DNA from 2 places in the Bradyrhizobium sp. HKCCYLS1011 genome. Region 2 is predicted to be linked to the other one. Evidence: riboswitches for the same ligand, from Rfam matches in the RefSeq annotation. Region 2 holds a riboswitch; the other holds the start of a gene.
What was found. A riboswitch is a leader RNA that binds a small molecule or an ion and turns the genes downstream of it on or off. The one in region 2 is predicted to bind S-adenosylmethionine.
Positions count from the first base shown of each region.

Region 1: it holds a riboswitch for S-adenosylmethionine, as region 2 does, so the genes downstream of both, ACQR1W_RS05620 (O-succinylhomoserine sulfhydrylase) here and metX (homoserine O-acetyltransferase MetX) in region 2, are expected to answer to the same signal.

Region 1 is NZ_JBNPTT010000002.1:217,142-221,589, reverse strand. It holds gene ACQR1W_RS05625 (SGNH/GDSL hydrolase family protein) at 1-1,001, shown strand, start outside; gene ACQR1W_RS05620 (O-succinylhomoserine sulfhydrylase) at 1,133-2,347, opposite strand; SAM riboswitch at 2,424-2,503, opposite strand; gene ACQR1W_RS05615 (2'-deoxycytidine 5'-triphosphate deaminase) at 2,636-3,742, shown strand; gene ACQR1W_RS05610 (hypothetical protein) at 3,764-4,285, opposite strand; gene ACQR1W_RS05605 (SRPBCC family protein) at 4,282-4,448, opposite strand, start outside.
Region 2 is NZ_JBNPTT010000002.1:724,520-728,967, forward strand. It holds gene hisC (histidinol-phosphate transaminase) at 1-698, opposite strand, end outside; gene ACQR1W_RS07900 (chorismate mutase) at 742-1,575, opposite strand; SAM riboswitch at 1,772-1,851, shown strand; gene metX (homoserine O-acetyltransferase MetX) at 1,941-3,152, shown strand; gene metW (methionine biosynthesis protein MetW) at 3,155-3,820, shown strand; gene ACQR1W_RS07915 (hypothetical protein) at 4,170-4,352, opposite strand; gene ACQR1W_RS07920 (YciI family protein) at 4,342-4,448, shown strand, end outside.

The DNA.
Region 1 (4,448 bases), 510 kb from region 2:
CGGCCTCACCGCCCGCAGCTGACGCGCCGGCATCGCCGCTAACCGAGTTGCGATCGACGATCGGTCATGCTGCAGCGGGCGATCCGCAGAAGCCATCGGCACCACAGGTCGCTGCGGTGCATCAGGGCGCTCCGGCAGGCAGCACGGCAGGCACGCAAGGCGTAGCTCAGCAGCCTCCCTCCGCGCAGCCTGCTAATTCCACCGTGCCGAAGAGCTTCACCGAAAAGGCGCTCGACAAGGTGAAGCAGGTCGCCAAGTCCGCGGGCGACATCTTCAACCGGGTGCCGTGCCTGCCGCCGAAGGGCGGCGCGAAATCGTTCGGCGCGCTGCCACATGTCGCCAACAAGCTCGCCTCCGGCCTGCCGGTCGTGATCGTCGCCTTCGGATCGTCCTCGACGCAGGGTTACGGATCGAGCGGTCCGGAATACACCTATCCGAACCGCTTGGCGGCGCAGCTGCGCCGGCAATATCCGATGGCCGATATCACCGTCGTCAATTCAGGCATTGGCGGGGAGGATGCGCCTGAGATGATGAAGCGGCTGCAGACCGCTGTCATCGACCGGCATCCGGACCTCGTGATCTGGCAGGTCGGCACCAATGCCGTGCTGCGCAATCTCGACCCGACCGAGACCGCCAAGATGGTCGATGACGGTGTCGCGAAAATCCAGACCGCAGGCTCCGACGTCGTGCTGGTCGATCTGCAATATTCGCCACGCGTGATCGAGCGGCCCGAACGGGCGAACACGATGATCAAGCTGCTCAGCCACATCGCCGAGCTGCATCATGTCGGCATCTTCCCGCGCTTCGAGGTGATGCGCGACTGGCACGAGCGGCAGTCGATTCCGATCAACGACTTCGTCATCTCCGACGGGCTGCACATGAACGATTGGGGCTATGCCTGCTTTGCGCAGCTGCTCGGCGACGACATCATCCTCTCGGTGGGCCAGGTCAAACTCGGCGTCAACCTGCCGACCAACGTGCTGACCTATCGGCCGATGTGACGCCGAAAGCGGCATCCCGGGGCGGCACGCCAGCACGCGAACCCGGGATTTCGAGAGGCGAATAGGAAATAGCCCGGCAGCGAGTAGCGAATGAAAGACTCTATTCGCTACTGACTACGCGCGGCGAAAGCTCACGCTTTCGCCAGGGCCGCATCCAGATCCGCGATCAGGTCGTCGGCATGTTCGAGGCCGGCGGAGAAGCGGATGAAGCCCTCGCTGATGCCAAGTTCGGCGCGCACCTCCGGCGACAGCCGCTGATGGGTGGTGGTGGCAGGATGGGTCACCAGCGTCTTGGCGTCGCCGAGATTGTTGGAGATCCTGGCGAGCTTGAGCGCGTTGAGCGTCCGGAACGCTGCCGCCTTGCCGCCCTTGACCTCGAAGCCGACCAGGGTCGAGCCTGCGCGCATCTGCTTCTTCACGGTCGCAGCCTGCGGATGGTCCTCGCGGCCCGGATAGATCAGCCGCGAGATCTTCGGATGGCCGGCCAGCCAGTCGGCGATCTTGCCTGCCGTCTCGGTCTGCGCGCGCACGCGCACCGCAAGCGTCTCGAGGCCCTTCAGCAGCACCCAGGCGTTGAAGGGCGACATCGACGGGCCGGTCTGGCGCATGAAATTGTGGATGTGCTCGGCGATGAAGGCTTCCGACGACAGGATGACGCCGCCGAGACAGCGGCCCTGGCCGTCGATGTGCTTGGTCGCGGAGTAGACCACGACGTCAGCGCCGAGCGCGAGCGGGCTTTGCCAGAGCGGCGTGGCGAAGACGTTGTCGACGATCAGCCGCGCGCCATGGGCATGCGCGATCTCGGCGATGGCCCCGATGTCGAGCACGTCGAGCGTCGGGTTGGTCGGGCTTTCCAGGAAGAAGCTCTTGGTGTTCGGCCTGACCGCGCGCTGCCACTGGTCGAGATCGAGCCCGTCGACCAGGGTGGACTCGATGCCGTAGCGCGGCAGCAGGTCTTCCACCACGTAACGGCAGGAGCCGAACATCGCCTTGGGGGCGACCATGTGGTCGCCGGCCCGCAAGGGCGCCAGGATCGCGGTGGTTACCGCGGCCATGCCGGTCGCTGCGGAGCGGGCGGCCTCGGCGCCCTCGAGCTCGATCATGCGGCGCTCGAACATCGCCATTGTCGGGTTGGAATAGCGCGAATAGATGAAGCCGGGTTCCTCGCCCTTGAACCGCGCCTCGCATTCCTCGGCGGAGGCGTAGACGAAACCCTGGGTCAGGAAGAGCGCTTCGGCGGTCTCGCCGAATTCGGAGCGCAGGGTGCCGGAATGCACCAGCCGGGTCTCGGGGCGATACTGGGTCAGCGAGGGGGTGGTAGTGGACGCCGGAGCGGACTTGGACATATGACCTCCATCGTGACCATCTCGGCGATGGCCACAATAAAAAACCGGCCTGGGAGAACTCTCCTCATGGCCGGGATCACATCTGTCCCCGGCCTGTTTAGCGATTTATTTAACGTGGCTGCAAGCCGGCCGGCTCAAATCACCACGGGATAAATGATGCTCTTAATCGTCGGCGGCCTTTCCGTCAAGGCGGCCATCGGATAACGGGGAAGAGGCACAATATATGGACCTGAGGTCCGGTATCGGACCGCAAGGAACAGTGAAGTGATCAGGTCAAGGGATCAGGTCTTGTCGTTCTCGCTCGCCCCCGACGCCCATGGCATCCTGCCCGATCGCATGATCGCGCAGATGGCGGACGCCGGCCTGATCCTCCCCGCATACGACTTCGTCGAGAGCCAGATCCAGCCGGCCAGCCTCGACCTGCGGCTCGGTGACATCGCCTATCGGGTCCGCGCGAGCTTTCTGCCGGGGCCTGACGCCACGGTCGCCGAGCGGATCGACGAGCTGAAGCTGCACGAGATCGCGCTGGCTGACGGCGCCGTGCTGGAGACCAACTGCGTCTATATCGTGCCGCTGTTGGAAAGCCTGGCGCTGCCGAAGGACATCGTCGCCGCCGCGAATCCGAAGAGCTCGACCGGGCGGCTCGACGTGTTCACGCGCGTGATCGCCGACGGCACAAGGCGGTTCGACATGATCGGCGCCGGCTATCACGGCCCGCTTTATGCCGAGATCAGTCCGAAGACATTTCCGGTTCTGTTGCGCGAGGGCTCGCGGCTGTCCCAGGTCCGCTTCCGCCATGGCGAGGCGGCGCTCTCCTCCATTGAGCTCGACGCGCTGCACCGGGCCGAGCGGCTGGTTGATCGCGACGACGCCGATCTGGTCGGCGGCGTGGCCGTGTCGGTGGACCTGTCCGGCGAGAGCGCGGGTGGCTTTGTCGGCTACCGCGCCAAGCGCCACACCGGCGTCGTCGATATCGATCGCCGCGCCGGCTATCCGATCGAAGAGTTCTGGGAGCCGATCAAGGCGCGGCCGGACCGCAGCCTCATTCTCGATCCCGGCGAGTTCTACATCCTCGCGTCCAAAGAAGCCGTCCAGGTGCCGCCGGACTACGCGGCGGAAATGGTGCCGTTCGATCCTCTGGTCGGCGAATTCCGCGTCCACTATGCCGGCTTCTTCGATCCCGGCTTCGGCTATGCCGGCGCCGGCGGGCTCGGCGCCCGCGCCGTGCTGGAGGTGCGCTCGCGCGAGGTGCCGTTCATCCTCGAGCATGGCCAGATCGTCGGCCGCCTGGTCTATGAGAAGATGCTGGCGCGGCCCGATGCGCTGTACGGTCAGCGCATCGGCTCCAACTATCAGGCGCAGGGCTTGAAGCTGTCGAAGCACTTCCGGCTGTGAGCTGCGCCTGCGGCGGCGCACTCACATCCGACGACGACGCGCCATGAACTCCGTCACCAGCCGCCAATGTGCGCCCTGGTCGGCCGAGCTCTCGCCGCGCCAGAGAAACGACGCCTCCGTGATCTCGCGAAAGCTCCAGCGGATCAGCCGCCCGTTCTCGTCCGTGCCAAGCTGCACGATGTCGGGCCCTTCGGCGCGGCCGATCATCTGCAGGAAGATCTGGCTGACGGGATCGGACCATTGGATGCGCCAGGCATCAAGACTGGTGTCGTAGATGCGCAGCGTCGTGCCGTAAGGGCCCGGCAGCGCCGGATCTCGCTGCCCGCGGGACGGCACGATCCAGACGTCCTGGATCGCGCGCCCCTCGAGCACCCATCCGAAATGCCACTCGCCATTGCGCCGCCGCGCGGGCGCGTTTTCCGGGAAATGCGTGACGTCGAGCTCCCAGGAGCCGATGAAGCGGCCGTAGAGGTCCATCTTGCCGGCACGATCGGCCGAAGGGCCGGTCGCGCCCAGCGCGTCGAGAAACGCGGATGAGGTCATGAGCGTCGGCCTCCCAAAGCCTTCTGCATGGCCGCCGCGCCGAGCTCCATCTGCCCATCGATATAGGGCGCGATCTCGTGCGGCAGCACGTCGGTGATCCAGACCATGCGACACCGCGTCTCGCCGTCAGGAAAGATCTGGACCGACGCGCTGTGCTGCGCGA
Region 2 (4,448 bases):
ATCCAGCCGACGCGCAGCGCTGCAAGGCCATGGATCTTGGAGAACGTGTGCGTGACCACGGTATTCTCTGTGGTGGCGACGAGCTCGATGCCGAGCTCATAATCGTTCCGCGACACGTAGTCGGAATAGGCCGCGTCCAGCACCAGCACGACATGCGACGGCAGGCCGGCGCGCAGGCGCTTCACCTCGTCGAACGGAATAAAGGTGCCGGTCGGATTGTTCGGATTGGCCAGCCACACCAGCTTGGTGCGCGGTGTAACCGCATTCAAGATCGCGTCGACATCGCAGGTGAACTCGCGCTCGGCTGCGACCACGTTCTTAGCGCCGCAGGCCATGGTCGCGATCGGATAAACCAGAAAGCCGTGGGTGGTCGAAATCGCCTCGTCGCCGTGGCTGAGATAAGTGTGCGCGAGCAGGTTGAGGATCTCATCGGAGCCGGCGCCGCAAACGATGCGGTCGGGATCGAGGCCGAAGGCGCGGCCGATCGCTTCGCGCAGCACCCGGGAGGTGCCTTCGGGATAGTCCTCCAGATGACCAGCCGCACTCTTATACGCCTCGATCGCCTTCGGCGACGGCCCAAACGGGGTCTCATTGGCCGAAAGCTTGAACACCTTGCGGCCCGGCTCCGGCTTCGGGCTCTTGCCGGGCGTGTAGGGCGCAATATCGAGGATGCCGGGATTCGGCACGGGGCGGGACATCTCAAGACTCCGGAAGGTAACAGGGCGGCCAGAGGCTCAGGCCCTAGCTCGGGACCGTATAGCGCTTTGCATGGCCGCCGACGAGGGCCGTCGAGCGCACCGAGGCGCCAGCCGCGATCAGGGCTGCCCTGATCTTTTCGAGGCTCGAGGGGGCCTCGATCGAGACCAGAAGGGCGGCGCTGTCGAAGGCGGTATCCGGCACCGTTACGATGTCGGCCAGAGGCGATAGCGCCCGCGCGACCTGGGCATTCCATCCGGAGACGCGGATGCTCCAGGTCTCGACCTCCAGCAGCAGCGCATCGTCGGCTACGCGCGAGATCGCAAAGACTGGCAGCGCCGCCGGATGATCGGCGCGCTCCAGGAATGGCAGCCGGGCGATGATCTTCGGCGCGCCGACCGGCTCGAGCGCGATCCACCACGGCGTATGCCCCGATGTCACCGAGACCAGCGCCAGATCGCCCTTGGATTTCGCCACCGCTTCGACCGCGGCCTGGGCGCTGAAATGCGCCACATAAGGCACGAGGAATCCGAAATGGAACCGCGCAGAATCGCGCATCGCGGCTTCGCCGACCGAGACGTCGGCATGCACGGAAAACGGCGCCTGCACATACGTGAAGGTGGACACGATCACGCGCCAGATGCTCTCGACCGTATCGAGCGGCAGAATGCCGCGATGGCGCTGAACCAGGCGCTTCATCATGTCGGCTTCGCGCGCCGGGCGGAAGGCCGAGCCGACCTCCTGCGTCTTCTTCACCTGGATCAGCCGATCGATGATGTCGCCGCGCTTCATCAACAGCTGATGCATCTGCTCGTCGATCGCATCGATCTCCTTGCGCAGATCGGCAAGAGAGGGCGGGGCGGGAGGCGTCTCGGGCATCGCGCGATAATCTCTAGGCTGCATGCAACGCCTGCTGCGCGGCAGGCCTTTGTCGTTCTGTCCCATCGATGAGGTCCGCGCAACACCAAGTTTACCCCGCGCTGCTTGGCTTTCAGAATTGCTACAGCTGCAACGTCAGCGGGATGCCGTTAACTATCGCTCGCCTTGACGTCGGTCGTGCGCGGGACTAGGTTAATGCCTATTCCGTGGTCATTTGAGCCGGCCGGCTTGCAGCCACGTTAAAAAACTCGCTAAACAGGCCGGGGACAGTTTCGATCCCGGCCGAACCCAAGTTCAGGCCGGGTTTTTTATGGCCTGATATGTCACGTGGTTCGGGAGCCTCGGCAAGCGCCGGGGACAGAGACATGACAGGCCTGACGCCCAAATCGAAAACGCCGCGGCGCGCGATCCCGCCGCAGGAGCGTTCGCATGAGGTCGATCATCCGAGCTCGCCGGTCGCTGAGTTCGGCATTGATAAGCCGTTGCGGCTCGACTGCGGCGTTGACCTCGCGCCGTTCCAGATCGCCTACCAGACCTATGGCGAGCTCAATGCCAACAAGTCCAATGCGATCCTGGTCTGCCACGCACTGACCGGCGATCAGCATGTCGCCAACCGTCATCCGATGACCGGCAAGCCTGGCTGGTGGGAGACCATGGTCGGCCCGGGCCGTCCACTCGACACCAACCGCTACTTCATCATCTGCTCCAACGTCATCGGCGGCTGCATGGGCTCGACCGGCCCCGCCTCGCTTAACCCTGCGACCGGAAAGGTCTGGGGCCTGGACTTTCCGATCATCACCATCCCCGACATGGTGCGCGCGCAGGCGATGCTGGTCGACTATCTCGGCATCGATACGCTGTTTGCTGTTGTTGGCGGCTCGATGGGTGGCATGCAGGTGCTGCAGTGGACGGCGGCCTATCCGGAGCGGGTGTTCTCGGCGCTGCCGATCGCCTGCGCGACGCGCCACTCGGCGCAGAACATCGCGTTCCACGAGCTCGGTCGCCAGGCCGTGATGGCCGATCCGGACTGGGATCACGGCCGCTACGCCGACAAGGCAGTGCATCCGCATCGCGGGCTCGCGGTGGCGCGCATGGCCGCGCACATCACCTATCTCTCGGACGCCGCGTTGCATCGCAAGTTCGGCCGCCGCATGCAGGATCGCGAGCTGCCGACCTTCTCCTTCGACGCCGATTTCCAGGTTGAGAGCTATCTGCGCTATCAGGGTTCGTCCTTTGTCGAGCGCTTCGACGCCAACGCCTATCTCTATCTGACCCGCGCGATGGATTATTTCGACATCGCCGCTGATCATGATGGTGTGCTGACGGCAGCCTTCCGCGGCATCGAGACGCGCTTCTGTGTCGTCTCCTTCACCAGCGACTGGCTGTTTCCGACCGCGGAATCGCGCGCGCTAGTGCATGCGCTCAACGCGTCCAGCGCACGGGTGTCGTTTGCCGAGATCGAGACCGACAAGGGGCATGATGCCTTCCTGCTCGATGTACCCGAATTCTTCGACATCGCCCGTGCCTTCCTCGAATCCGCGGGCAAGGCGCGCGGGCTGAACGAGCCGGGAGAGTGATGATGTCGCTGCAACAGGTCCTGCCGTTGAACGGCGCGGCGGCGCGCGAGGTGCTCGCCTATCGTCCTGATCATCTCCTGATCGCCGAGATGGTCGATCGCGGCTCGAAGGTGCTCGACGTCGGCTGCGGCGACGGCGATCTTTTGCAGCTCCTGGAGAGCCGCGGCATCGATGGACGCGGCATCGAGCTGTCGCGCGAGGGCGTCAACCATTGCGTCGCGAAGGGCCTTGCGGTGGTGCAGGGCGATGCCGACACAGACCTTTCCAACTATCCCGACGACGCGTTCGACTACGTGATCCTGTCGCAGACCCTACAGGCGACACGCCGGCCGAAGGCGGTGCTCGAAAATCTCCTGCGCATCGGCCGGCGCGCGATCGTGACGTTTCCGAATTTCGGCTTCTGGCGCATGCGCCTGCAGCTCTTGATCGGCGGCCACATGCCGCGGACGGAGAACCTGCCGGCGACCTGGTACGACACGCCCAACATCCATTTCTGCACCATCAAGGACTTCGTCCAGCTCTGCGACGAGATCAACGTCAAGATGGAGCGCGCGGTGGCGCTCGACTCCTACGCCCGCCCGCTGCGCTTCAATATGCCCTGGTGGTTCTGGAACATGTTCGGCGAGCAGGGGATCTTCTTGCTCAGTCGGGCCGGGAAGGCGCGGTAGTCCCACGTCATTCCGGGGCGCGAGTTGTTTCGGCAATCTCCGATGTCGTCCCGGCGAACGCCGGGACCCGTAACCACCGGCCTTGCTAGACGATGACTGATAGTTTGCTTCTATCCGATAGAATCCGCGGTATGGGTCCCGCCCTTCGCCGGGACGACAGAGGAAGGCTTGGCGACGTCACGGCCTGAGTCTCCGGGTTTACGTCTCGAACAGCATACGGCGTCCCAGGGCACCCCCGCGGAGCATTTGCGCCGAGCTTTGCGAAAATCTTCGCCTCCCACTCAGAGAGGCGCAGGGAAGACCGGGTTCCGGCTGGTACCCACGGCTCCCATCTGGCACGATGAGCAATTTACACCTGCCGGACGTGGTTGCGCAGCTGCCGGGCGATGCGTTGTCCTGCCAAACACAATGACTTGCGAAATATTTTCTGCGGGCACTGTCGGTGCGGCAACCGCCGGTTCGTCTTGTTGAGGACGGCCGGATTGTCCGGTCGAGGCGCGAAGTCAAAAAGGAAGGTGACGATGCGATTCATGATGCTGATGATTCCGCTCGGCTATGAGGCGGCGCCGCCTGACGTTCAGCTCGATCCCGAGCGTGTCGCGGCGATGATGCGCTACAACGAGGCGCT